Regions from separate parts of the Pelorhabdus sp. sgz311002 genome, predicted to be linked through region 3. Evidence: riboswitches for the same ligand, from Rfam matches in the RefSeq annotation. Region 3 holds a riboswitch; each other region holds the start of a gene.
The links. Region 3 has a riboswitch for cobalamin ahead of AC0NJP_RS07180 (HoxN/HupN/NixA family nickel/cobalt transporter). Riboswitches for the same ligand answer to the same signal wherever they lie in the genome.

Region 1: it holds a riboswitch for cobalamin, as region 3 does, so the genes downstream of both, cbiD (cobalt-precorrin-5B (C(1))-methyltransferase CbiD) here and AC0NJP_RS07180 (HoxN/HupN/NixA family nickel/cobalt transporter) in region 3, are expected to answer to the same signal.
Region 2: it holds a riboswitch for cobalamin, as region 3 does, so the genes downstream of both, AC0NJP_RS01455 (nicotinate-nucleotide--dimethylbenzimidazole phosphoribosyltransferase) here and AC0NJP_RS07180 (HoxN/HupN/NixA family nickel/cobalt transporter) in region 3, are expected to answer to the same signal.

Annotation. Positions count from the first base shown of each region.
Region 1 is NZ_JBWBCL010000001.1:429,749-437,430, reverse strand. Features, by position in the region: gene cobI (precorrin-2 C(20)-methyltransferase) at 1-164, opposite strand, end outside; gene cbiT (precorrin-6Y C5,15-methyltransferase (decarboxylating) subunit CbiT) at 158-754, opposite strand; gene cbiE (precorrin-6y C5,15-methyltransferase (decarboxylating) subunit CbiE) at 751-1,377, opposite strand; gene cbiD (cobalt-precorrin-5B (C(1))-methyltransferase CbiD) at 1,362-2,450, opposite strand; cobalamin riboswitch at 2,560-2,732, opposite strand; gene AC0NJP_RS02230 (hypothetical protein) at 2,933-3,289, shown strand; gene AC0NJP_RS02225 (hypothetical protein) at 3,360-3,518, shown strand; gene AC0NJP_RS02220 (ArnT family glycosyltransferase) at 3,534-5,123, opposite strand; gene AC0NJP_RS02215 (ArnT family glycosyltransferase) at 5,139-6,692, opposite strand; gene AC0NJP_RS02210 (NAD-dependent epimerase/dehydratase family protein) at 6,699-7,622, opposite strand; gene AC0NJP_RS02205 (lysylphosphatidylglycerol synthase transmembrane domain-containing protein) at 7,660-7,682, opposite strand, start outside.
Region 2 is NZ_JBWBCL010000001.1:281,780-289,461, reverse strand. Features, by position in the region: gene AC0NJP_RS01455 (nicotinate-nucleotide--dimethylbenzimidazole phosphoribosyltransferase) at 7-1,035, opposite strand; cobalamin riboswitch at 1,151-1,346, opposite strand; gene cobS (adenosylcobinamide-GDP ribazoletransferase) at 1,468-2,226, opposite strand; gene AC0NJP_RS01445 (glycerol dehydrogenase) at 2,312-3,403, opposite strand; gene AC0NJP_RS01440 (iron-containing alcohol dehydrogenase) at 3,687-4,847, shown strand; gene AC0NJP_RS01435 (PocR ligand-binding domain-containing protein) at 4,950-5,975, opposite strand; gene eutJ (ethanolamine utilization protein EutJ) at 6,006-6,821, opposite strand; gene AC0NJP_RS01425 (hypothetical protein) at 6,856-7,682, opposite strand, start outside.
Region 3 is NZ_JBWBCL010000003.1:290,614-298,295, forward strand. Features, by position in the region: gene AC0NJP_RS07170 (4Fe-4S binding protein) at 1-125, opposite strand, end outside; gene AC0NJP_RS07175 (hypothetical protein) at 131-601, opposite strand; cobalamin riboswitch at 1,006-1,190, shown strand; gene AC0NJP_RS07180 (HoxN/HupN/NixA family nickel/cobalt transporter) at 1,316-2,062, shown strand; gene AC0NJP_RS07185 (multicopper oxidase family protein) at 2,233-3,645, opposite strand; gene AC0NJP_RS07190 (hypothetical protein) at 3,687-3,872, opposite strand; gene AC0NJP_RS07195 (hypothetical protein) at 4,094-4,522, opposite strand; gene AC0NJP_RS07200 (DUF2933 domain-containing protein) at 4,664-4,927, opposite strand; gene AC0NJP_RS07205 (hypothetical protein) at 4,945-5,085, opposite strand; gene AC0NJP_RS07210 (multicopper oxidase family protein) at 5,373-6,281, opposite strand; gene AC0NJP_RS07215 (hypothetical protein) at 6,702-6,902, shown strand; gene AC0NJP_RS07220 (hypothetical protein) at 7,004-7,682, opposite strand, start outside.

The DNA of each region.
Region 1 (7,682 bases), on a different contig from region 3:
TTGCCTGCAATATAGTTTTTAGCAATCGTCAGCGCCGCATTTATTGTGCCGCCAGAAGCAGGCACACAAACAACATCAACTTGTTTTATTAATTCAACCGCTCTGACTGTTAGTAAATCGGCGGGACCAGGTCCCACACCGATACCATAAAATGAACCTAACATTTGACGCCACCTTTCAATTTTTTCCAGCAAGTAAGCACAAAAATTGGATTGAGGGCATCAAACATATGGTAAGAACCCACTTTTTTCAGCCGATTTACCTGCATTTGAAAACATTCCGCTTCATAATTTCTTTGTGATAACAAGGAAAGAGCATTGGTGACGGTTTCCAGCGTAATTGCTGTAAGAATAAGCCGTCCCGTTTCTTTCAATAATAAGTCACAATTTTCTAGAATCGCCGGTAAACTGCCGCCACTCCCACCGATAAGAATCGTATCGGCTTGCGGCAAATTATCGAGCGCCTTTGGCGCTGCACCGCAAATTGCCGTCAAATTTTCCACTTTAAATTTTTTACTGTTGGCTTCAATCAGCGCTATACCTTCGGGCTCTCGCTCTATCGCATAAACATGACCTTGCGGCGCCATAAGTGCTGCTTCAACGCTTAATGACCCGGTTCCAGCACCAATATCGATCACCATAGCGTCTGTAGCAATTTTTGCCTTACACAGCACGAGAGCTCGCACTTCCGCTTTAGTCATTGGAATATTGCCTCGTATAAATTCACCATCAGAAATTCCTGGGGAATGTATCATCCTGTCACCACCATTACGGAATGAGAAAATCCAGCTACTTTTACAACTTCTTGTAAAGTGGAACTTACTATTTTCTCTTCTTGATAAGAAAGAGCTTCACACAAATAGACTTTTGCTTCCAACGGCCAGCCGCCAGCAATAAGTTCTGCGGCAATCCAACTGGGACAATGAACTGGGTCTGTTAAAAAAGCGATTTTCTTGCATTGATTAAACATAAAAACATCACGTTTCGCTTCTCGCCCATGCAAGCTCACTAGCGTTGCATCCTGCCATACCGAAGCGATACGAGAAAAAGCCATTTGAAAAGAACTAATACCTGGGATCACTTCTAGCTTCGCCTGAGGCAAAAACCGTTGTACTGCAGGCAAAAGACTATAACAGCCGGGATCTCCCGACACTAAAATAACAACATCATCTTGTTGTAAATATTGTTCAATTAAAGTCATCAATGCAGGAATTTCTTTATCAATCGGTAAAGTGATTTGCCCTGGTTCACTAAGTGCAGCAAGGGCCCGACGGCTTCCTGCTAATATTTTTGCAGCTTTTATCTTTTTTTGGGCAATTGGCAATATATAATCAGGTGAGCCTGGCCCGATCCCAACTATAACTATTTTATGATCCATCCCATTTTTCCCCCGATACATTTCGCACCAGCATCTGCTGCTAAAAATTCACCTTTTAAAGTAATAAGAACAGTTCCTACTTTTAGTTCATTAAAGACATACCGCTCTGCCCGCAAACTCGCTCTTGCAGCAATGACTTCATAGACCTTTTCTAATTGATAATTTTCTAAAACCGTCATCGCTGCTTCTGCCGTTGTACAATCCAAAATTTCGGTAACAGCCGCTTGTGGCGCACCTAATGCAGCGGAATAAGCGGCAATCGTTTCCAGCCGTCCATCGGCCATCCGGTTATGTGTATGAAAAATGCCAGCAGCAACTTTAGCTAATTTGCCTAAATGTCCTACTAACAGTACTTCTTTAAGACCATTTTGCGCCGCATTTTCCAGCATATGTCCAATAAAGTTGCTTGTTTGAACAATGAATTCAAGGGGAATATGCAATTTTTCTACTGCTGCATCCTGGCCAATTCGACCAGGAACAAACACAACAGCTTCATGTCCCAAAGCTTTTACAACACTAATCTGAGGCGTCAAGGAATTTTTAAAGGCTTCTTCACTCATCGGCTTTACAATGCCGCTTGTACCAATTATCGAAATGCCACCTTCAATGCCCAGCATAGGATTTAACGTTTTTTTTGCAAGAACTTCACCTTGTGGAACTGAAATGGTGACAATAGCACCTGTTTGAGGCGGCAGAAGCTCCGCTAGAACTAACTCAATCATTTTGCGCGGACCTGGGTTCACGGCAGGTTCCCCTACTGACACAGACAAGCCCGGTTTAGTAACAGTGCCAACTCCCTTACCAGCTCGTATCATAATGCCTGGCTGGTTAGTGAGTTCTACCGTGACTTCAATTTCCGTTCCGTGAGTAATATCAGGATCATCGCCACCATCTTTGATTACATAAGCCCTGCCACCGTTCTCTAGCTTCTCAGCTTTAGCAATCGGTACAGTAATTGGATATTTCTGCGGTGATAAAACCTCTACTTTAGTAACAAATTGATTCCTTGCGGCTAAAACTGCAGCCTTCGTCGCAGCAGCAGCGCAAGAACCTGTCGTATACCCTTCTTTCATTTTTTGACTTGCTAACAAAAGGAAACCCCCCCTTTGATTTTGGCAAAGGGGGGTAAAAGAGACAGAGCTGTTCGCAATTACCCACCTCCCCATCTCTCGTAGGTCATAACGGCGTGTGTCAGAACAGGCAGGTCTCCTGACTCTGGCTCATTGCGCTACTTAGCCTTCCCGAATTTCTCCAGTGGCATTGATAAGAGCGCTCACCATTACAGTGGCGGGACCGCGCCGGCTTTTCACCGGTCTTCCCAATTAAGCAAAAGCACCTATTCCCTTGATTATCAATTTATATTTTGTATATTCCATTATTTTAGCAAAATTCCTGCTTTAAAACGTGTAAAAAGAATATTCAGTTTTTAAAGTATGACAAAAGCACTAAAATTCCCTTATTATCATAAAATTTCATTTTTTTCTTGTTTTTCATGGTATAATATAGAATGAATAGATATTTGCTTATTTTATAAAGAGAAAGGTCGTTTGATGCTGTGTATTCTCCTGAAAATCCTTTAAAAGTCCGTCTAGCAAAAACTCTCTGGTTTAACACGTACCGCGCCCAAGTTACTACGCCGGAAGGTGAATATTTGGCCGCTCTTCGTCTAATTCCAACGATTCCACTTGACCGCAATGAAATTCCGGAAAATGCGCCGGAAGTAAAATCCTCTATCGTCGTCTTAGTGGAAGACGCTTTAGTAACAGATGAACATTTAGTAGAATTTGAAGCTGCTCTTGCTGATGAATTGCAGCAAGAATTAGTAAAAGTAAAATTCAAACCAGAAAATTGCCAATTCTTCTATCCCAGCCCGCCTCATATGTTGGCAGAAGAATCAGCCTTACCTCAGTAAAGGGAAAGAGAAAACAATCCTTGCCTTTCAACTTAATTGGTTCCGCAAATTACGACAAGGAGTGATTATTATGTATAATGCGGTAAGACATGAATGCGGCGGCAATGCTCATCTTGTCGGCAATAAAATGCAGCAAGGCTGGAATCAGTTTTGTTGTGACCGCTGCGGAGCTGTCTTCTTCCGTTGGATGACGGAAAAAATGGTAACTAAAAATGATGCAAGTTCCTAACAAGAATACTTTCCATTATTGCCGGTAAAAAAGAATGTTTCCATCTTGTTTTTGTATTTTCTGGAAGTCGGTCGCCTCTGGTAAAGAGGTAAAACCGGCTTCTTCTTTTTCTTTCATAAGAATATACTTACCCTTTCCATCAGAACGCTGTAAAAAGGTTTGCAGCGTTTCCGTCGGCATCGTATACTTTCCAGCCCAAACATTTTTACTATTAACAGGTTCCTCTTTTAAGATAAGTCGTGGTAAAAGAACATTACCATAATATACTGCTGAGGTTTGATATTCACCATAAATCGCCCCAGTGGCATCACCAGGAAGATCGGAAACAATGCTTTTGGCGGAGCGATGATTTGCTAGAGGAATTAAATTATTCGGAATAAGAAATAATATGGAAACAATCGTCGTAAGACAGACTGTGACAATGAGCATAGTCTGTTTTTTTTGCATCTGCATAAAAACAAGAATCAGTACCATTAGTGTACAAGCGGTTGCTGTTACGATTTTATGAAGAGCAATCGGAATAAAATAGGCGCTCGCACCAAAAATAGCTAGCATGAAACAAGCTGGCCCGCTTAGCCACAACCAATTTGCTGCTGCCACTGACGCTGTATAGAGTTTTTCCAGATAAACTGAAATAAGCACAGCCGCTGGAAAAATTGCCGGAAATACGTAAGTGAGATACTTTGTAGCCATAAATGAGTAAAATACAATAAAACCAAAAAACCATACAAGTAAAAACAATTCCCGTTCTCCAGCTTGCTTTATTGCTCGCCATAAAGCAGGAAATAACAAACCGCTCCAAGGCAGAAGACTCAACGGTACTAGAATTAGATAGTAATAAAAAACATTATCCTTAGGATGTTCAGAAACAGTAGCGCGCATATAATTATGAAGCCCTAAAAAGGTATCAACAAATTCCGGACCGTGAACTGTATACATCGCGTAATACCACGGACCAGCTATCAGTGCCATTAGACAAAAACCGTGTAATAAATATAGTTTTTTTAAATAATTGATGTTTCGCAGTAAAGCTATAAATAAAAGAGCAATCAAGCCAGGCAAAACAATGCCCACAGGTCCCTTTGTCAAAACTGCAAAGGCAGCTGCACCATAAGCCAATACGTAACAACTGCGTCCTCGGCCCTGAAATGCCAGATAGAGCCAACCTAATGAGAGGCTTGTAAAGAAAAACATGACCCCATCGGTCAAAATCAATTTACTAATCATCCAAAATTCCAACGAAGTAACCAGCACAAGACTACCCCAGAGAGCTTGTCTTGTGCTACCGTAAAGCAAAATGATAAACCGAAATAAAAGAACTACACTAGCAGCACCAAATAATGCGGCAGGCAGTCTCGCCGCAAAATCGTTGATACCAAATAAAGAAAAAGAACCGGCAATGAGCCAATAAATTAAAATAGGCTTATCATACCAAAATTGACCGTAAATTTGCGGCGATAGCCAGTTTCCTGATAAAACCATTTCTTTGGCGGTAAGCGCATAATTGGACTCGACAGGATCTGTAACTGGTATGATTTGATTGAATGCAAGATAAAAGAAAAAAGCAAGAAAAAATAGGCTGTAACTCATATAATGGGCCCGCAAAAGGCATCTCTCCTACTATTGTTTAATCAAAATCATTTTATCTTGTTCTTGCCACAACAGCTGCAAACTCTGTTTTGTCTTCTCGTTTAAGACAGTATAGTCTTGATAGCGAACTACAAAATAAGTTCCTCGAACAGCTTCGTCAATTACCTTACCACTGACCGACTTCCGTTTATCATCTAGTTCCTGTCCGTATAAATGAGTATAATAGGCAAAACCTGGACGTAAAAATTTAGCTACATAAATAGGCGCCTGCCCATCATAGATATTTTTAAAATTTTCTGCCGCCGATTTCATACTTAAACTACTAGAAACTGGTCCAACTAAAAAGGCAACAAGAACCGCGCTAAATAACGCAAAGGGAATAGCCTGACTAAAAATCATCATCAACACACTACGTTTCAGGTAAGCTGCCCACAATCCGCCTACAGCGAAAACAAATAACACGATGCTGACGATTGTCCCAGTCTGCAGTTCATTTTGTCTTTGCATTGCAAAAACCAAACCAACACCAAGAAGTCCCAGCAATACAGTTGCTACGATAGGCCAACTAATAAAAGATAGCTTCTGCCGCCGCTCATAAAGCCGATTTAGATACCAACCGATTACTAACGCAAGCGGTGGATACATGGGAAGAATATAGGAAACAAGTTTTGTCTGAGATATGGAAAAAAAGAGGAGAATGAAAAAGCCCCAAATATTTAAGAACTGTAAGTAACTAAAGGTTTGCCCATAACTTGTCAAAGAATTTTTCACAGCCTGAACAAGCACTGCTGTCCAAGGTAAAAACCCGATCAGCATAACGGGAATATAATAATACCAAAGCACTCCTTCAGGATGTTCTGGCGACGTAAACCGCGTCACATTATGATATCCAAAAAAAGTATCAATGAACGGAGCCCCATGCGTATAGGCCATGAATCCATACCACGGAGCTGCAACAAGCAAATAGATCAAACAGCCCCGTAAAATTTGCATTTGTTTTAAAATAGCCCAGCGACGTCCGGCTAATATATAAAGAAAGATTATCGTTCCGGGAAAGACAAGACCAATCGGACCTTTCGCCAAAGTAGCTAGACCAGCAAAAAGATAAAGCAGCCAGTAGCGTTTCAGTAAAAAGGCTAATAATGACGCCGTAAGACAAAACAATAGCGTCATATCAGTTACAGCCGCTTTTGATAAGTAAAAAAACTCAACCATTGTCGTCAATACTAACGCACTAAATAAACCAGTTCGTTCATCAAAAAGCTTCCTGCCTGCCTGATAGATCAAAATCACTGTTGCAACAGCTAACAGAGCCGATGGAAAACGCGCAGCGAATTCATTGATTCCGAACAATTTGAAGCTAAAAGCTACCAACCAATAGAATAACGGCGGTTTATCATACCAAAAATCGCCGTAAATTCTAGGTGATAGCCAATCATTAAACAGCAACATTTCCCGCGGCGTTTCACCATAAACAGGCTCATCGGGATCTAGCAGCGGCAGTTGACCTAACTGAAAGAACGCAGTAAATAAACTAATCGCAATAATAAACCATAAGGCAGGCGTAATTCGGTTAAATTTCATTTCTTATTAGCTTCCTTTCCCACACAGGAATTTATACGTCTTAGCTAATCCTTCCGGTAAAGTTGTTTTCGCTTTCCAGCCTAAATTACTTGTGATCGCTTGATTTTCTAGAAAGGAACGAAAGATATCGCCTTCACGCGGTGGTTCATAAGTGGTACTCATTTTTTTAGCACTAACAGTCTCAATACAATGTAGCAGCTCATTGACTGTTATTTCGGTTTTTGTGCTCACATTATAAACCTGATTGTCTTTATCAGTCTGCAAAGCAAGCAAAATTGCTTCAGCCACATCACCGGCATAAACAAAATCGCGCGTTTGTTCTCCAGTGCCAAAAATCGTAACAGGTTCATCTTGGAAGCACTTACGCGAAAAAATACTGACAACGCCGCCTTCACCGCCATCGCCCTGGCGTTCGCCATACACATTGGCGAAACGGAGCACCACATAAGAAAGGCCGAACTGCGCCTGATACAACGCTAAATATTTTTCAATCGTTAATTTACTCAGTCCATAAAAAGAAGTAGGAACTGTCGGCGCTGCTTCTTTCACTGGTACCTCCGCCACATCACCATAGACAGCAGCAGTCGAGGCAAATACAACGCGCTTTACGCCATAAGTACGACAAGCTTCTAGCAAGCGAACAGATCCTTGAATATTTACATCGGCATCAAATAAAGGCGATTCAATGGATGCCGGCACGCCAGTCTGCGCCGCTAAATGAACTACTGCATCAAAATTTTCCGTTGCCAACACTGTAGACATCATTTCGTGACGAATATCACCGACAACAAGCTTCGCTTTTGCTGGCACATGTTCTTTTCGTCCCGTACTTAAATTATCATAAATTACTACAGTATGACCATCAGCAAGCAGCTTTTGCGAAAGGTGCGAGCCTATAAATCCGGCTCCGCCTGTAACTAAAACCTTCATAAATCGAACCCCTTCCTTTATTCGAATCTCTGAGCTTTTATTTGATTTCGCGTGTTAAAA
Region 2 (7,682 bases), on a different contig from region 3:
CCCCTCTTATATGGCTAAATTCTGCTTTGACGTACTTGCTAAAAAATCAGAAATACGAGCTACATTTTGCATCGCATAAAGCATCGTTTTCAAAATTGACACCATTAATACAGCACCGGTACCTTCCCCTAAGGCCATATCGGCTTTTAAAATCACATCTTCGGCCATAATATTGCCAAGTAGCAAACAGTACGCCATGCCTGGTTCTTTCGACATATGCGACGGAATTGCATAGCAATCAATTTTGCTATTTACTCTAACCGCACAAGCATAGGCCACGGCCGTAATAAAGCCATCAAGCACAAAGGGAACTTTTAGCTTGGCACATTCCAGCATACTAGAGCACATAGCTACAATGTCAAACCCACCGACACACCGTAAAATATCTTCAACGGCATGAAGTTTTACCTTATGCTTCTCTACGCCTTTCTCGACGATTTGGCGTTTACGCCGCAACGCCTCTGGCGTCTTTAGCCCAGCGCCATGACCAACCACGAACTCGGGCGGCATTCCAGTCAAGGCATGAAGCACCGCTGAAGATGTTGTCGTATTGCCTATCCCCATTTCGCCAAACGATAGTAGATTGGCTCCTTTTTCCCGAACCGCTTTTTGAACTCTTTCTCTACCAATATCCCAGGCTTTTTGAAATTCGTCCTGGCTCATAGCTTCTTCTTTCATGAAGTTTTTGGTGCCAAAAGCGACTTTCCGACAAACACCAGCTTCTCTCGTATCACGAATGCCAATATCAATTACTTCATAAGGAATTTGATGCATTTGACAAAAACAGCTGATGGTAGCCAAGCCTGCCGCCATATTTCTGGCCTGCAAATACGTAAACTCCACCGGATCAGGCGCAATACTTTCTTCTACTACCCCATTATCAGCAGCATAAATAATGTGGTAAGGACGAATCTCCGTATGAATTTTTTCCCATGCCATCAGCACTTTCTTTAAATGTTTTTCCAGAAGCCCCAGACTGTGCAGCGGTTTTGCCGCGCCATCAATCAATTCATCCACTGTCTTTTCAAAATCCATAATCAATCCCTCCTTCAATAAAAATACCTGTCACAAGACAAACAGCACCTGCCAAAAAGGCAGGTGCTGCTTTGATTAGCTCCTATCCTTCTGGCATTCTCTCTTACGCGAAGACAAATGACAGCCATAACAGGCAGGTCTCCTGGCTAACGGCTCATCAATGTTTTGACGCCTTCCCGGTTTTCCGGTGGCATCAGCCAAAACATCTCCCCGATTACAGTGGCGCGACCGCGTCGTTTCAGAATTGCTTCTGTCCGATCTTCCCTATTCTCCTCTTTTAACAAAGAGGCACCTGTTTGGTGGCATGTTATGAAATTATATCAATCTATTTCCTACTTCGGCAGAAAACTCGCGTTTCCTTGCTAAGTTGACGACTAAGCAAGAAAGTCGATAAGGCCGTAAAAAAAATCCTACTTTATTTTAATAGAAACATTAATAGAAACAAAGGAAGCAAAATAACACCGCCAGTTCCGTCACCACGCTTACAGCGCCATAAACATCGCCAGTCACACCGCCCAGACAACGATTCACATACGCAGCAAATAATAAGCCGATTGCTAAGCCGCCCAATGCAGTAAACAGGCATTTCACCCCTAAAAAGGCAAAAACAAGGGCGAAAAAGACTAATGCAATATAGAGATTGCGGTTTTGCCTATGTGAAGGAAAAACTTGTCCTAACCCACTCGGGCGAGCATAAGGAAAAAAAGTAATCGTAAAAACAATTCCCAATCTTCCTGTTGTCGGCATAGCGATTAAGGCCAAAGGTAAAACAAACGGATCAAGATCGTATAAAAAGGAGAAACGAGCTAACAGGGCTAGTGCCAGCGCTAAAGCGCCAAAAGCTCCTACCCGGCTATCTTTCATGATTTCAAGCATACGCTCGCGTTCCCGCCCCGAAAACACGCCATCAAAAGTATCCATAAAGCCATCCCAGTGCAGCGCCCCAGTAATAACGACTTCACCAATAATAAGACAAGCAATCAAAGACAACTGGGGACCGAGACCGCCAAAGCCCCAACGAGCTGCCACGAGCAAAAAGGCCAGTAAAACACCGATAAATGCGCCAATAAGCGGAAAATAACGAACACTGCGCCCAAAACTTTCTAGCGAGCTGTCATGATGGCTGAGTAGTTGAATTCTTGTTAAAAATTGAAAGCCTGTAATAAAATCACTAAACCATTGTTTCACCATGGAAAAGCCTCCACTATTGAAGCGCTATTTTTAAGATAGAAGAAAGCCCTGCACAAAAGTACAAGGCTTTGCCTATTGTTTTTTCTTATTTCAAGCTTGATCCGAGCGCATTTGCTCCTAAAATTGCGGCACGAACCGATTCTACCGTAACAGGGAAAGGTTCGTTGAATATGGTTTCGCCTGCGGCACAGCTAGCTTCTGCAACCTTCTGAATTTTTTCTTCGGTAATCTCCGTAACGCCAATATCAGCCAAAGTTACAGGCAGTCCGACTTCACGGCAGAAACGAATCACTTCTAACAATTCTTCGCGAGAGCGGTTTTCCAGCACCAGCTGCACCAACGTACCGAATGCAACTTTTTCACCATGATAATATGCATGCGTTTCTTCTAAAGCAGTTAATCCATTATGAACGGCATGGGCCGCAGCCAGACCAGAACTTTCAAACCCAAGACCGCTTAATAACGTATTGGCTTCTACCACTTTTTCCAAAGCTTCCGTAGCTACTTTGCTTTCCGCTGCCAGTTTTGCTTGCAAACCATACTGCAATAGCAAGTCATAACAAAGTCTAGCCAATTGAAGCGCCGCCGAAGTAGAATAACCGCCAGGAAGATTTTTGCCAAAAGCTTTCGCACAAGCATCGGCTTCAAACCATGTAGCAAGTGCATCGCCCATGCCAGAAACAAGCAGCCGGACTGGCGCTTTTGCAATAATTTCTGTATCAAGCAAAACAAGATCAGGGTTTTTCGGCAATACCAGATAGGATTCAAACACGCCTTCCGCTGAATAAATAACAGCTAAGGCGCTGCAGGGAGCATCAGTAGCAGCGATTGTCGGAATAATGACGACAGGCAATTTGGCATAATAAGCTGCTGCTTTAGCCGTATCAGCTGATTTGCCGCCGCCTACACCTAAAATGACTTCAACGCCTTTTTCCTTGATACTTTCTACGAGTCTATCAATTTCTTGCTTGCAGCATTCACCGCTAAATTCTTCAAATAAAGCACTAATTCCCGCCTTGGCAAAGCTTGCCTCCATAGCAGCTTTTACTGTTTTTAAACCGTTTTTTCCGCCAAGTACAAGCGCTTTACTGCCGAGCAAACTCACTTGTTCACCGATGGAATGAATGGCTCCCGGACCTTGTACGTAACGGCTTGGTGAAATCATAATTTTATTCATCTACAGTTCCCCCATTCGATATCCTTCCTCAGCCTCGAGAAAAATTGTTCAATTCTTATTCTTATTATAATACGGAATGGGAAAGAGATCGAAGCTACATATTTGCGGCATTATAAAAAATATTTGCGCATCTCCCAACTACAGAAAATTGCATTCAGCAATTATTTTTCACATTATAGGCTTATCTTGCCAACTTCCGCAAATCGGCCTGTCCTTCTCTTGTTTCCCCCCTTTTGAAATGTTAGGATGAAGGAGATGAATGGAAAACAGGGAGCTGATTGAAATGGAAAACCAAGTACATGAGTATTTTATGGCGCCGATCAGCTTGATCGGAAGAGGTTGTCTAGAAAAACTAGCCGATTATCTAAAACCGATGAAGCTAAGAAAAGCGCTTATTGTAAGTGACAAATTTCTGGTTCAAAGCGGCTTGATTCGCCGTCTCACTGATACGTTAGAAAGTGTTGGCCTTTTCTATGTAATCTATGACGGCGTAAATCCTAATCCTACTGTTAACAACGCGAATTACGGACTGAAACTTTTTAAAGACAACGGCTGTGATTTTCTGATTTCCTTTGGCGGCGGTTCACCGCACGATTGTGCAAAGGCCGTAGCCTTCCTAGCTACGAACGGCGGTCAAATTAATGATTATGAAGGATTAAATAAACTGAAACAACCATCAGCACTAATGATTAGTGTGAATACTACCGCTGGAACAGGCAGTGAATTGACTCGTTTCTGTGTTATTACCGATGAAGAACGTCATGTAAAAATGACAATTTCCGATTGGCGTATTACGCCCCGCATTGCCATCAATGATGCTACACTCATGGTTGACATGCCCCCCTCTTTAACAGCGGCTACCGGCATGGATGCCTTGACCCACGCCATTGAAGCCTACGTATCAACAAATGCTACGCCTGTTACGGACTGCAAAGCCCTAAAAGCCATCGAGCTCATTGCCAATCACCTACCAACAGCTGTCCATGATGGAAAAAACCTGCATGCTCGGGAAATGATGATTAATGCCGCTTACCTTGCTGGGATTGCCTTCAATAATGCCAGTGTCGGTTATGTTCATTCAGCGGCCCATCAATTAGGCGGCTTCTATAATCTGCCCCATGGTTTATGCAATGCCATTATGCTGCCAGTTGTTGCCGAATTCAATGCAAAAGAAACCCAGGAAAAGTTCCGCGATATCAGCGAAGCATTTGGCATCAAAACGATGAATATGACGCTGGAACAAAGTGCCCAAGCCGCAATTATTGCGATCCGCACACTGTCTAAGGAAGTAGGAATACCAGCTGGGCTTAGAGAAGTACGCGGCTTTAATGAGAAAGATATTCCACTTCTCGCTGCGAATGCTCTCAAAGACATGTGCAGCTTAACGAATCCACGCCAAGCTACCCAGGAACAAATGGAGGAACTCTTTCGAGCTGCCATATAACTAAGTGCATAATCAAAAAACAGATTTTATAAAAAAGACGGTCAGCTTCTAAACAAGCTACCGTCTTTTTGTCGACTCTACAATGATATAAAACCGCTTTGCTTATTTTTCTTTAGCCAAAGTGTAGATATCTCCCGCCATCGTAGTGACTTCATTCATATTTTCGGTAACCTTTTCAATTGCGACAGTTTGCTCTTCAACTGTTTTTAACGTATCATTTCCCATAATTACCGTTTTTTGTACCGATCCCTGAATAATATCGGTAAATTCCCGAATTCTCCCGATAGTTTGTTTTGAATTATCCGATAATTTCTGTATTTCCCTAGCCACTACGCCAAAGCCTAGCCCGGCTTCACCGGCCCGAGCTGCTTCAATCGCCGCATTTAAGCCGAGAAGTCTTGTCTCGTCAGCAATGTCTTTAATAAATCCCATAACCTCATTAATTTGCCGTGATACAGTATCAACCTGATTTATTTCAGCATTCAGACTGGTTTGATTCTGCCTGACATCAGATGCCGAAGCGGCAAGTTCTTGCGTCATCGCTGAAATCTGCAAAATACTCGTATTAATGGAGCTAGCCATTTGTTGCAATTTATATTGCTGGTGTCCTAACTTAGATAAAGTATTAGCAACTAAAAATAAAACCTTTGCCGCCGCCTCTACATTTTTTCTTGGCGCCACCTTCACTTTCTCTAAGGCAGCAACATAAGCATTGGAATCAACGCCAATTTCCTGAGCGATTTTACGATAGCGTTCTTCTTCTGGCTGATCCGTCAAAATTTGTCCGCCTACAATCGTCCCAATTTGCCTTCCCTCTAGCAGAATCGGCGCGGCAAAATCAACTAGCCCAGCATGACAATCGTAAATCGCGGGCTTACCAGTCTGCGCCGACTGCTCCCCGCCGATTTTATCACATTCTTTACATCGCTTTAATCCCAAATCAGAACCGCGCGTATACTTCATGCAAAAATCCGTAAAATTACTCGGCTGCGTCACAGGCTCTCCAGTCGTATCAACAGTAATACTTGCTACACCGACGGCTTCAGCAAAATTATCTTGAAACTCCTGCAAAAACTTTAAGTCCACAATATCCGATAAAACGATTTTTTCGTCTTCTGACTCTTTCATCTGCGATGACCTCACTTTCCAAGTGTGATATTAGCCAAACATAGCAATTCCGAGCGGCGTAACAAGCAAAGGATGAGGCGGCACATGAACTGGCCTGCCAAAGGCCTTCCCGAATTCTTCACCAAAGTTTGTTAAATAAGCGGTTCCGCCAACTACATAGACAGGATAATCGTTATACTCCTCATATCCTGTTAGCATTTGCTGCACAACGGTCGCCATTTTTTCAATCACAGGTAGAATCACTGGCAAGATCTGACGATGATGACTTACATCCTTTTTCAAAGCTTCCGCTTCCTCTGTACTAATTTTAAAAGCGCCAGCAAGGACCAGCGTAACATGGGTACCGCCTGTAGCTTCATCTTTTGATAAGACAATTTCACCATCCTTTAGTACAGCCACCCCAGTCGTACCACCGCCAATATCCACAACAATACCATGAGTAATTCCCAAGGCTTTCGCAGCAGCGACCGGTTCATCAATTTGACAGATTGGATCAAGCCCGGCTCCAGCAATAACGTGACCGCAAGCGGCGGCATTACGCCCTACCGTTCCCGGGGGAATAGCCGTTGCCCCTTTGTCTAAATTAAAACCAAGAATCCCCTCGACTTCCGCTTTTAGCTTCTCCACAATCATCGTAGCCCCGCGAAAATCAACGACTAAACCGTCTTTGACGACAGAAGCCCACTCCATACTACCAGCTACAGGATTTCCCGCTTCATCGGTTACGACAAGAACTACGTCTGCTGTCCCCAAATCCACGCCAACCTTATATGGGCCTGGTAGCTTTGCTGCTGTTTTGGTTGCAATTAAATGTTGTAATTGCTCAATTTTCTCATAGGCCTCCATACTACAAAACTCCTTTCTTTGCTTGCGCTTTTCCTTAAACAGGAAAAAGAGTCATTAGAAACTGTACACATAAACCGCCAAGCATGCCAATAAAGGGATCGGTAATCGCTGTCATAGCCATAGTAACACCGCCTACGATAGCGCTAGATGAACCAATACCGCCAGCTAAAGCAAAACCGGCATTCGTTGGAACCGTTACAATAACACCTAATACAAGTAGAAATCCACTAATTGATTCACCGGAAACATAACGCCCTAGTTTTGGCAACATGCCGCTTACTAAGATAATAGCCATAAGGCTCATCATCAGGACCCCTGAAGCAACAGGATGCGGTGCCGCCCCGGTGGCCGAAATAATAGCTTGTACAGGACCGCCGCCAAAGAGCGACGAACCCATATCAGCTAAACTACTAACAATTGTTAGGTGATCTAGATTAATATCACTTTGTGCCAAAGTTTTAGCAGTAATACTGCCAAAAGCGATATTAGCGCCAATATTTAAAGCACAAATTGCCAAAGCACCGCGAATCACGCGCCGATTAAAAATAAATTTTTGTAAAACAAAGCTTTCTTGATTTTTGTCACTAAGCGTAGGCTGACTTCCTGTAAAAAAACATCCTGCCAAAGAAGCGGCCAGAACAGAAATAACAATCGTATAAACAAGCTTGTCCGCAGGATTCGGCGTCATATAATAAGCTGCCAGAGCGGTTGCAACCGACACAAAACCAACGACTGGTCGCCTTATCACCATATCTACGGCAACACGAGCTAAGATAATGCCAACACCGGCCATCATTCCGCTAGTAATAACCGGCCCAATAAAGGTTACAAGTGCTTGAAAAAATCCTAGTAAACCAATAA
Region 3 (7,682 bases):
AATTCATACGTGATAAAAGCAAAAATAATCACAACAGGAATTTGAAAAATTCCTGGGTACCATTTGCTTTTTAATATGGCTTTTAACAAGTTATTGCCTTTGGCTTCAGGTATTTTCGTCTCCATCTATCTCACACTCCCTGGCCTTTCAGCTTAGTATATTTCATGATTCCAGCAACTAGGATAACTGCTGAAATAGCTCCACCAAATCCATAGAGAACAGGCCAAGGATTGTCGTTTTCAGCCTCCTTTTTGCCGTGTCCATCATGATTCATGTTGTTCATATCATGGCTATTTTGTGAATCAGATGTCATAGAATTCATATCATGACCACTATGGTCATTGGGTGACATAGTCCCCATATTGTGACTACCTTGTGACTCATGCGTCATAGAGTTCATTTCATGACCGCTCTTGGGCGCCATATTCGCCATATTATGACCACCTTGTGAATCATGCGTCATGGAGTTCATATCATGACCGCTCATCGAATCTTGCGTCATGTTCCCCATCTCATGCTTTGGTTGCTCCACACTAGTTGCAGCAAAAGTATTCATCGTAGACATACCAAGCAGAAGTAAGGTTGCAAAACTAATTACCAAAAAACTACCCCGTCTTTTAAATATATTAATCAATTAACAAACCTCCTCATTCGTAGCATTCAATGCTTATCATCGTTATTTCAAACTTTTTCATAAAAAAACTTCCCTCCACGTGACTGATTAATAAACAATGACTTTTGATTCACTCGTTATCCGCATTCTTACTGCCCCTATTATATCTATCAATTATGAATTTCTTATGAATGTATTGTGAACTTCTCGTGCTATTTGAAAATCAAAATAACCAAACTAGTTTCCTTTCGTCCACTACACTTGCCATGTTTTCTCTTTATTTTGATATTCTTTTGTATACGGCCGGTGCTAAGATCAAACTGTTGAATAATTTGCGCTTTTCGCAGTTCTTTGTTGACATCGCTAATGGTTTGGTTTATTCTGTAACAGAATTCCATATCGTCTTAATAGGTGCCCACTCGGGCTTAATAGGGAAGATTGGTGCAATGCCAACACGGTCCCGCCGCTGTAATGGGGAGCTATTCTACAATAATTTAGCCACTGGAAGAAGACTTCTGGGAAGGCGTAGGATGCGATGAACCGAAGTCAGAAGAACTGCCTATTTTATAGTCACCGTTTTACCCACGAGCGATGGGGAGGCGATTTGCAATTTTTTCTATTCAGCAAGTTGACACTCTTTCCTTATAGCAAGAGTGTTTTTTTTACTATCACTCGCTCGAAAAAATCGGGAGGTTACATTGAATGAATTTGGAAGTCCTTGCAATTATCTCGCTGGGTTTTGTTCTCGGAGCAAGACACGCGATTGATTGGGATCACATTGCTGCTATTACCGACTTTGTTGGTGCGGAGAAATCTAAAAAAAAGGGATTTCTTTTGTCGTTATACTACATAATTGGTCATGCTTTAGTGAATTTGTTTTTTGGTGGAGCTGCCATCGTATTAGGCCAATCAGTTCCATCATGGATAGATACAGTAATGGAACGAGTTGTTGGAGTAACATTAATTACTTTGGGATTATGGCTGATTGTGATTCTTATTCAAAATAGAAAAGAATCTATTTTCATTAATAGATGGCAGCTATTATTTAATGTCCTACAAAAAGTCTACTACTGTCTAAAGGTTAAAATAACCGGAAAAGCTACTGAAAGAGACATGCAACCAATTGCTCTAGGACCTGGTAGTGCTTGCGGTGTCGGGATCATCCATGGTATCGGAGGAGAAACCGCCTCGCAAATTTTATTATTTACCACCGCTGCTGGTGCAGGAACACTTGCACTTGGACTAACAGCCGTGTTTGCCTTTATATCAGGTTTATTCTCCTGTCAAATTATAATGGTTTTATTTTTGCTAAATGGCTACGGACAAGCAACTAGGAACCCCAAAGTTTATAAGGGATTAGCTATTGCTACATCTTTATATAGTATTGCAGTAGGTACAATCTTCCTATTAGGTGCCAGTGATCTTCTGCCTCCGCTCGAATTTTTCTAACTAAATTCACTCTTAAAATTTATAAAAAATGCTATGACAAAAGAGAGCAGCCCCTTAAAGAAAAGGGCTGCTCTCGTATACGTTTCGTTACTTATTTGAGCTATGGTGTCCTGCATGTTCGTTATTACCATCTTGCTGCGTATCTGCTGGAGGAGGACTTACTGCCTCGTTTATGGTTCGCTAGCAGGCTGCGCCACAACTTCTGTCATCATTCCACCATCTTCATGGTCTAAGATATGACAATGGAGCATCCAATTTCCTGCCTCTTTCATGACAAAAGCCACATCTACATACTGTCCAGCTGGGACATTCACCGTATCCTTCCACATTTCTCGGTCTGGCACCTGTCCATTCTGTGACACGATTTGGAAATAGGCGCCGTGAACATGGATAGGGTGATCCATCAAGTGCATTCCCTGGGTGTCTTTATTCCAAAATCGCACTTTGACGACTTGGCCCACCGTTACCTTTATTAGATCTGTATTGGGAAACACTTTTCCGTTGATGGTCCACTGCATCTTACTCGCCCCATCTTGGGGCATAGACATCGCCATAGCATGGCCCGCATGCTGCATTCCAGCCATACTGCCACCTGTCATGCTAGCCATATCCATCCTTGAACCTAATTCCAGTGTAAAGTCAGGCGATTTATCCTGTATACCAGCAAACGCTCGCGATACAGGCGGCACAAAGGGAGATATTACTGGTGCTACCGCCTTCCCTTCGTAGACAATCGGCACAATCATGCCTAGTTCGGGTCGTTCACTAATCAAGCGATATTGCTGACCAGCTATGCCTACCGCTGCCACTTCCACGTCTATCCGCTCACCAGGGGCTAGCGTGACGGTATCTGTCATGTAAGGATCCACTAAAGGATGTCCATCCGTATGGGTCACTCTAAAACGATGCCCTGGCAGTTGCAGGGTATGATAGGCAGCTGTTGATGCATTAATGAGCCGTAATTTATGGAGTTCTCCCTGACGAAAGACTAAGGGAGGAATCGCATCCCCGGTCTTGCCATTCACGGTCTCTATATTGCCATACCGTTCCATGTCGCCCCGCGCGGTACCATCTAAGCGCTTGCCATTCGCATCTAGATACCAATCGTCCAAAACCAAGATATGGTCACCGCTATATTTACGATCCGCTGCTGTCTTCACAATAAAGGGTGCATACAGCCCCATATCTACTTGAGTCACTACCGAGCGATAATGCGAGTGATACCAATATGTACCTGACTCATTCGCGGTGAACTCATAACGGAAGGGCTCGTCTGGCTTAATGACCCGGCTGGGTCCGTCTTGATCATTTGGCACCAATAGCCCATGCCAATGAATATTCGTGACAACTGGAAGGTGATTTACACCTTCCACGACGATCCGTTCTCCTTCCTGTACTATAATCGGCGTTCCCGGCACACTGCCGTTATAGCTCCATACCCGTGTAGACAGTCCCGGTCTTAGTTCCCAATTGGCTTCTTTGAGTTCTAGTCTTACGTCAGCCGCTTGTGCCGTAGCTGTCGCTATGAATACTGTCAGTGCTGTCGTAACAACCTGTTTTCTCCAATTCATCCAGCCTCTCACTTTCCTGTCCTCCTCCCCTACCTACGATTTGCTTACTACTTTTACTCTATTTTTGACTTTTCCTCTTCACTATTGAAAGATGTTACAGGCATTCTATCCAGTTTATCTGCAATCCGCTTTACTGACTTGGTAATGCTAGTCAACAAATAAAAGAAATATATCACTATTGCCAGATAAATCACCATAAAAACGAATCCAAATCCCCCCATCATGCTGCCATACATCATGTGTATCACTCCTTTTTATTTGGTAATCGCACTTATCTTTAAGTATAACAATAAACATGTTATTTCAACAAAATTTTAGTTTCTTTATTTTCCCAAAAAGGTATACTAAAAGGCTCAAATCTAAGCAACGAGTATAAAGGTTGCCTAGCATCACACGACACTAGGCAACCCTTTTATATAAACCCTGGAGAAACTAGCGCTTCCCCAGAGATGGAGGGGCACTACTGCGCTGCATGATGCGCATTGTGATCCATTGTTGCAGGCATTTGATTTGTCGATGACGCTTGCGTACCATCTACTTTTATTTCATCAGTTGCGTTATTCACTAAATCAGACATCATCTGTTTAAATTCTGGATCACTTGCCATCATTTGTTTCATCATAGTTTGCATTTGAGGCTGTTTCATCATGTCTTTCATCGTTTGTTGCATTTCCGGGCTTGCCATCATTTCACCGCACTGCTTTTGCATATCCGGTGAATTCATCATATCTGGACTCATGGCCCCGCTTTGCATCATCATACTCGATTCGGTTCTGGCTTCCGCCTTTTGCGCTGTATTGCCAATCGAATTGATCCCGAAAGTCACGCCTAATACCGATACCGTAATCAATCCGCCAATCATCAAGCTTGCCATTTTATTTTTCATCATTTTTTTCACTCCTATTTTTATTTGACTTATTTTTTCTTTTATACAAAACTCCCACTCACTCATAGCAAATACCAGTTCACATCGTTTAAGGATACGCTTTACCTTAACAGCAGTACTCCGTGTATATGGGGCATGACCTCTTTATTTTGCCGCCTTTGGATCATCTACCTGTTCTTGCTTTTTATGCCCCATTCCCTTCATCATGAATAAATGCATCAATGGGCATAAAAGAAATACTAGGTAACTGGCCGTCCCTTCATAACCGCTTAACTTTAATAATAGAACTGCTCCTATGGGTGCTAAGCAGCAGACAAACATCATGAGCATATGTTTTAGGTTATTGCCGCAGTCTTGTTGCTGCCCTTGAGTAGTGTTGCTAGGCTGAGATTGTTTACACCATCCCATCTTAGATTCCTCCTTGGCTATGCGTGCATAACATACAGCATTGCTGCAAACGCGAGTGTCCATGCTCCCCATTGCAATATTTTCAAAACCGCTTGTTGCCCTGGCGTATAAGTTTCTTTCACTTCTTCTGACATATCTAATTGTTTATTCGGTTCCATGATGCATCCCTCTTTCTGCTTGCTACTGCACTTGGATTGCTTTTATCATACCAAGCCTTTATGAAGAAGCTATGAAGAACTATTGAAGAACTTCTGCTTTTTTACTTTGCTCAACATTGTTTCTAAACATTTGGTAAACTACCATTTCCGATCAGCACCTCCACCACCGGATGAGCCGCCTCCATATCCTAGAAGATGCAGGTTATACGGTAAGAGAATAAACCAATTTATTAAAAAAAGCTGCCGACTCTGGCAGCTTTTCTGGATTTATAGGATTTATAGGATTTTTAGCGATATTGTACAACGGTAAACATACCACCTAATTCTTTGGTCATATTATTAGCGGTATGATGCGGAATATGACAATGAAGGGGCCAATTGCCAGGGTTATTCGTCATAAATTCAATATCCCAAGTTTCTCCTGAAGCTACAGCAATGGTATTTTTTTTCATTCTGGCGCATTCTCCAATTGGATTGCCATCAGCGGCAGTCACGATAAACTGATGACCATGTAAATGAATCGGATGTTCCATCATGGCTGGATTGGCAAAACGAATGCGAACTCGTTCGCCACACGCTACTTCGAGTGGTGTCGTTGCCGGAAAACAACGCCCATTCATAGTAAAAAATTGCAAATCGTCACTCATCGGATTCACTTCATAGCTGCCTGATTTTAGGATCCCCATCGGTAAACCTTTTACGGCAAACTCTTGCAACATAATAAAGTAATCGTACTTCGTCCGTCGGTCATCAGGGTCTAATATTACGAGGCCCCCTGCCAGACCCATCATGCCCTGCCTTGCGACGCGATGATGCGTATGATACATATGTGTTCCCGGCGAATTATTAATTTGAAAATGATAATCAAAATAACTGTTTGGTTTAATGAGTGGCGTCGACTCAACTTCCGACACGCCGTCCATATTATTAGGCACATCTAAACCATGCCAGTGAACGCTAGTCGCTTCCGGTAAAGCATTATATACTCTGATATTCACGTAATCTCCTGGGTATACGTGAATGGTCGGCCCTGGAATACTCCCATTATAGCCCCAGCCTCGAATAAAAAACCCAGGCAGCAATTCTTGTTCTACCGGTTGGGCAACAAGTTCAAAATATTTTACCCCCTGCCTCGCTACATAGGGTAAATCATATAGATCAGGACTCGTGACCACTATATCACGCCCTTTATTCAAGTTTACTCCATTCTATGCACTGACCTCAGTGGGCGAAGCTATAGTAAGTCCTAAAAGTTGGATAGAAAGGCAAAAGACCAGGAATACTCCTGGCCTTCGATTAGCGTACCTATCATTATTGCGGTCATCTTTTATACCACTATTTCTCATCATAGTATTAATACCCTTGTCTTTAGATAACGACAAAAAACCGACTTTATGGATTCTTACTCTTCCATAAAGTCGGTTTTCATTTAATAACTTTATTTTTATATACAAGCTTTTGTTATTTTTTATTAAAGTTATTAATTAAAAATACAATTTAATTAAAGAAAAATAGCCTTTTTAACATCAGGTTATATTAAAAAGGTTATTAAATTCAATATTATAATTTTTTTCTTTATAATAATAAAGTTATTAAATTAAAAAGGTGGAGTAAAAATGCCAACATTAGATTTTTTTGAAGGAATGTATTTTACTAAAGAAAATACCATACAGCTCTTAGAAAGACTGCTTATTAAAGATGGCACTACAATATTTGACCCATTAAATGGAGTAAATATCTTGACATATAAAAATACAAAAGAGCTAGAAGAAAATCTTTTCAAAGATTTGGCAACATATCTTAATTTAAAATTATAATTGGGGAATATGTCTCTATTTTAGGCATATTTTGTATAAAAAATAGTTTATTTCCCAAATTACGTCAATTGTTTAGCATTAATTTTGAGAACGCGCCCTTATCATTCACCTATATAATATGATTTAAAGTCTTTTAATGCTAATTCAAGAAGGTCAAGAAAGTCTTTAACTTCATTCCTTCTAATTAAGTTCTGTATTTTTATTATATCTCTGTTTAATGTTCTTAAATATGATTCTTCCTCTGTAGTTCTCTTATTTTCAAGATAATATCCATAATCCTCCTTCATATTCATATACTCATAATCAAATTCTTGAAAAACGTTTTCTACCTTGTAAAACAGCTCTTTCATTCCTTTTATATGATAAATTAAAGGTTCATAGTCATTAATGTCACCCAACTTTCGTAACCGCCCTTCAGAAGGTGCGATATTTACGTTTAAATCTAGATTGAGTTTATAAAGAAGATTCTTTAGACTCCTTCGTATTTGCGCTTCCGTATAAATATTACATAAAAATTGACTTGTAAAATAATGATTAAAAATATGCCTATTTTTCAAAAGATAGCACTCAATATCTTTATTTAGTATAACTTCAATACTGATTTTTAAGGACTTATTTTTTTGTTTAAAGTTTTCCCACCACTTTTTTTCTTCCTGAGCTAGGTCTTTAGCAGTGCACAAAAACCATTTTTCAATAACTTTACCATGCTTTCTTGCAGTTACTAATGCTGTATCCAACGATTTTTGTATCAGCAAAGATCTATCCGCTTTATCAATTTTG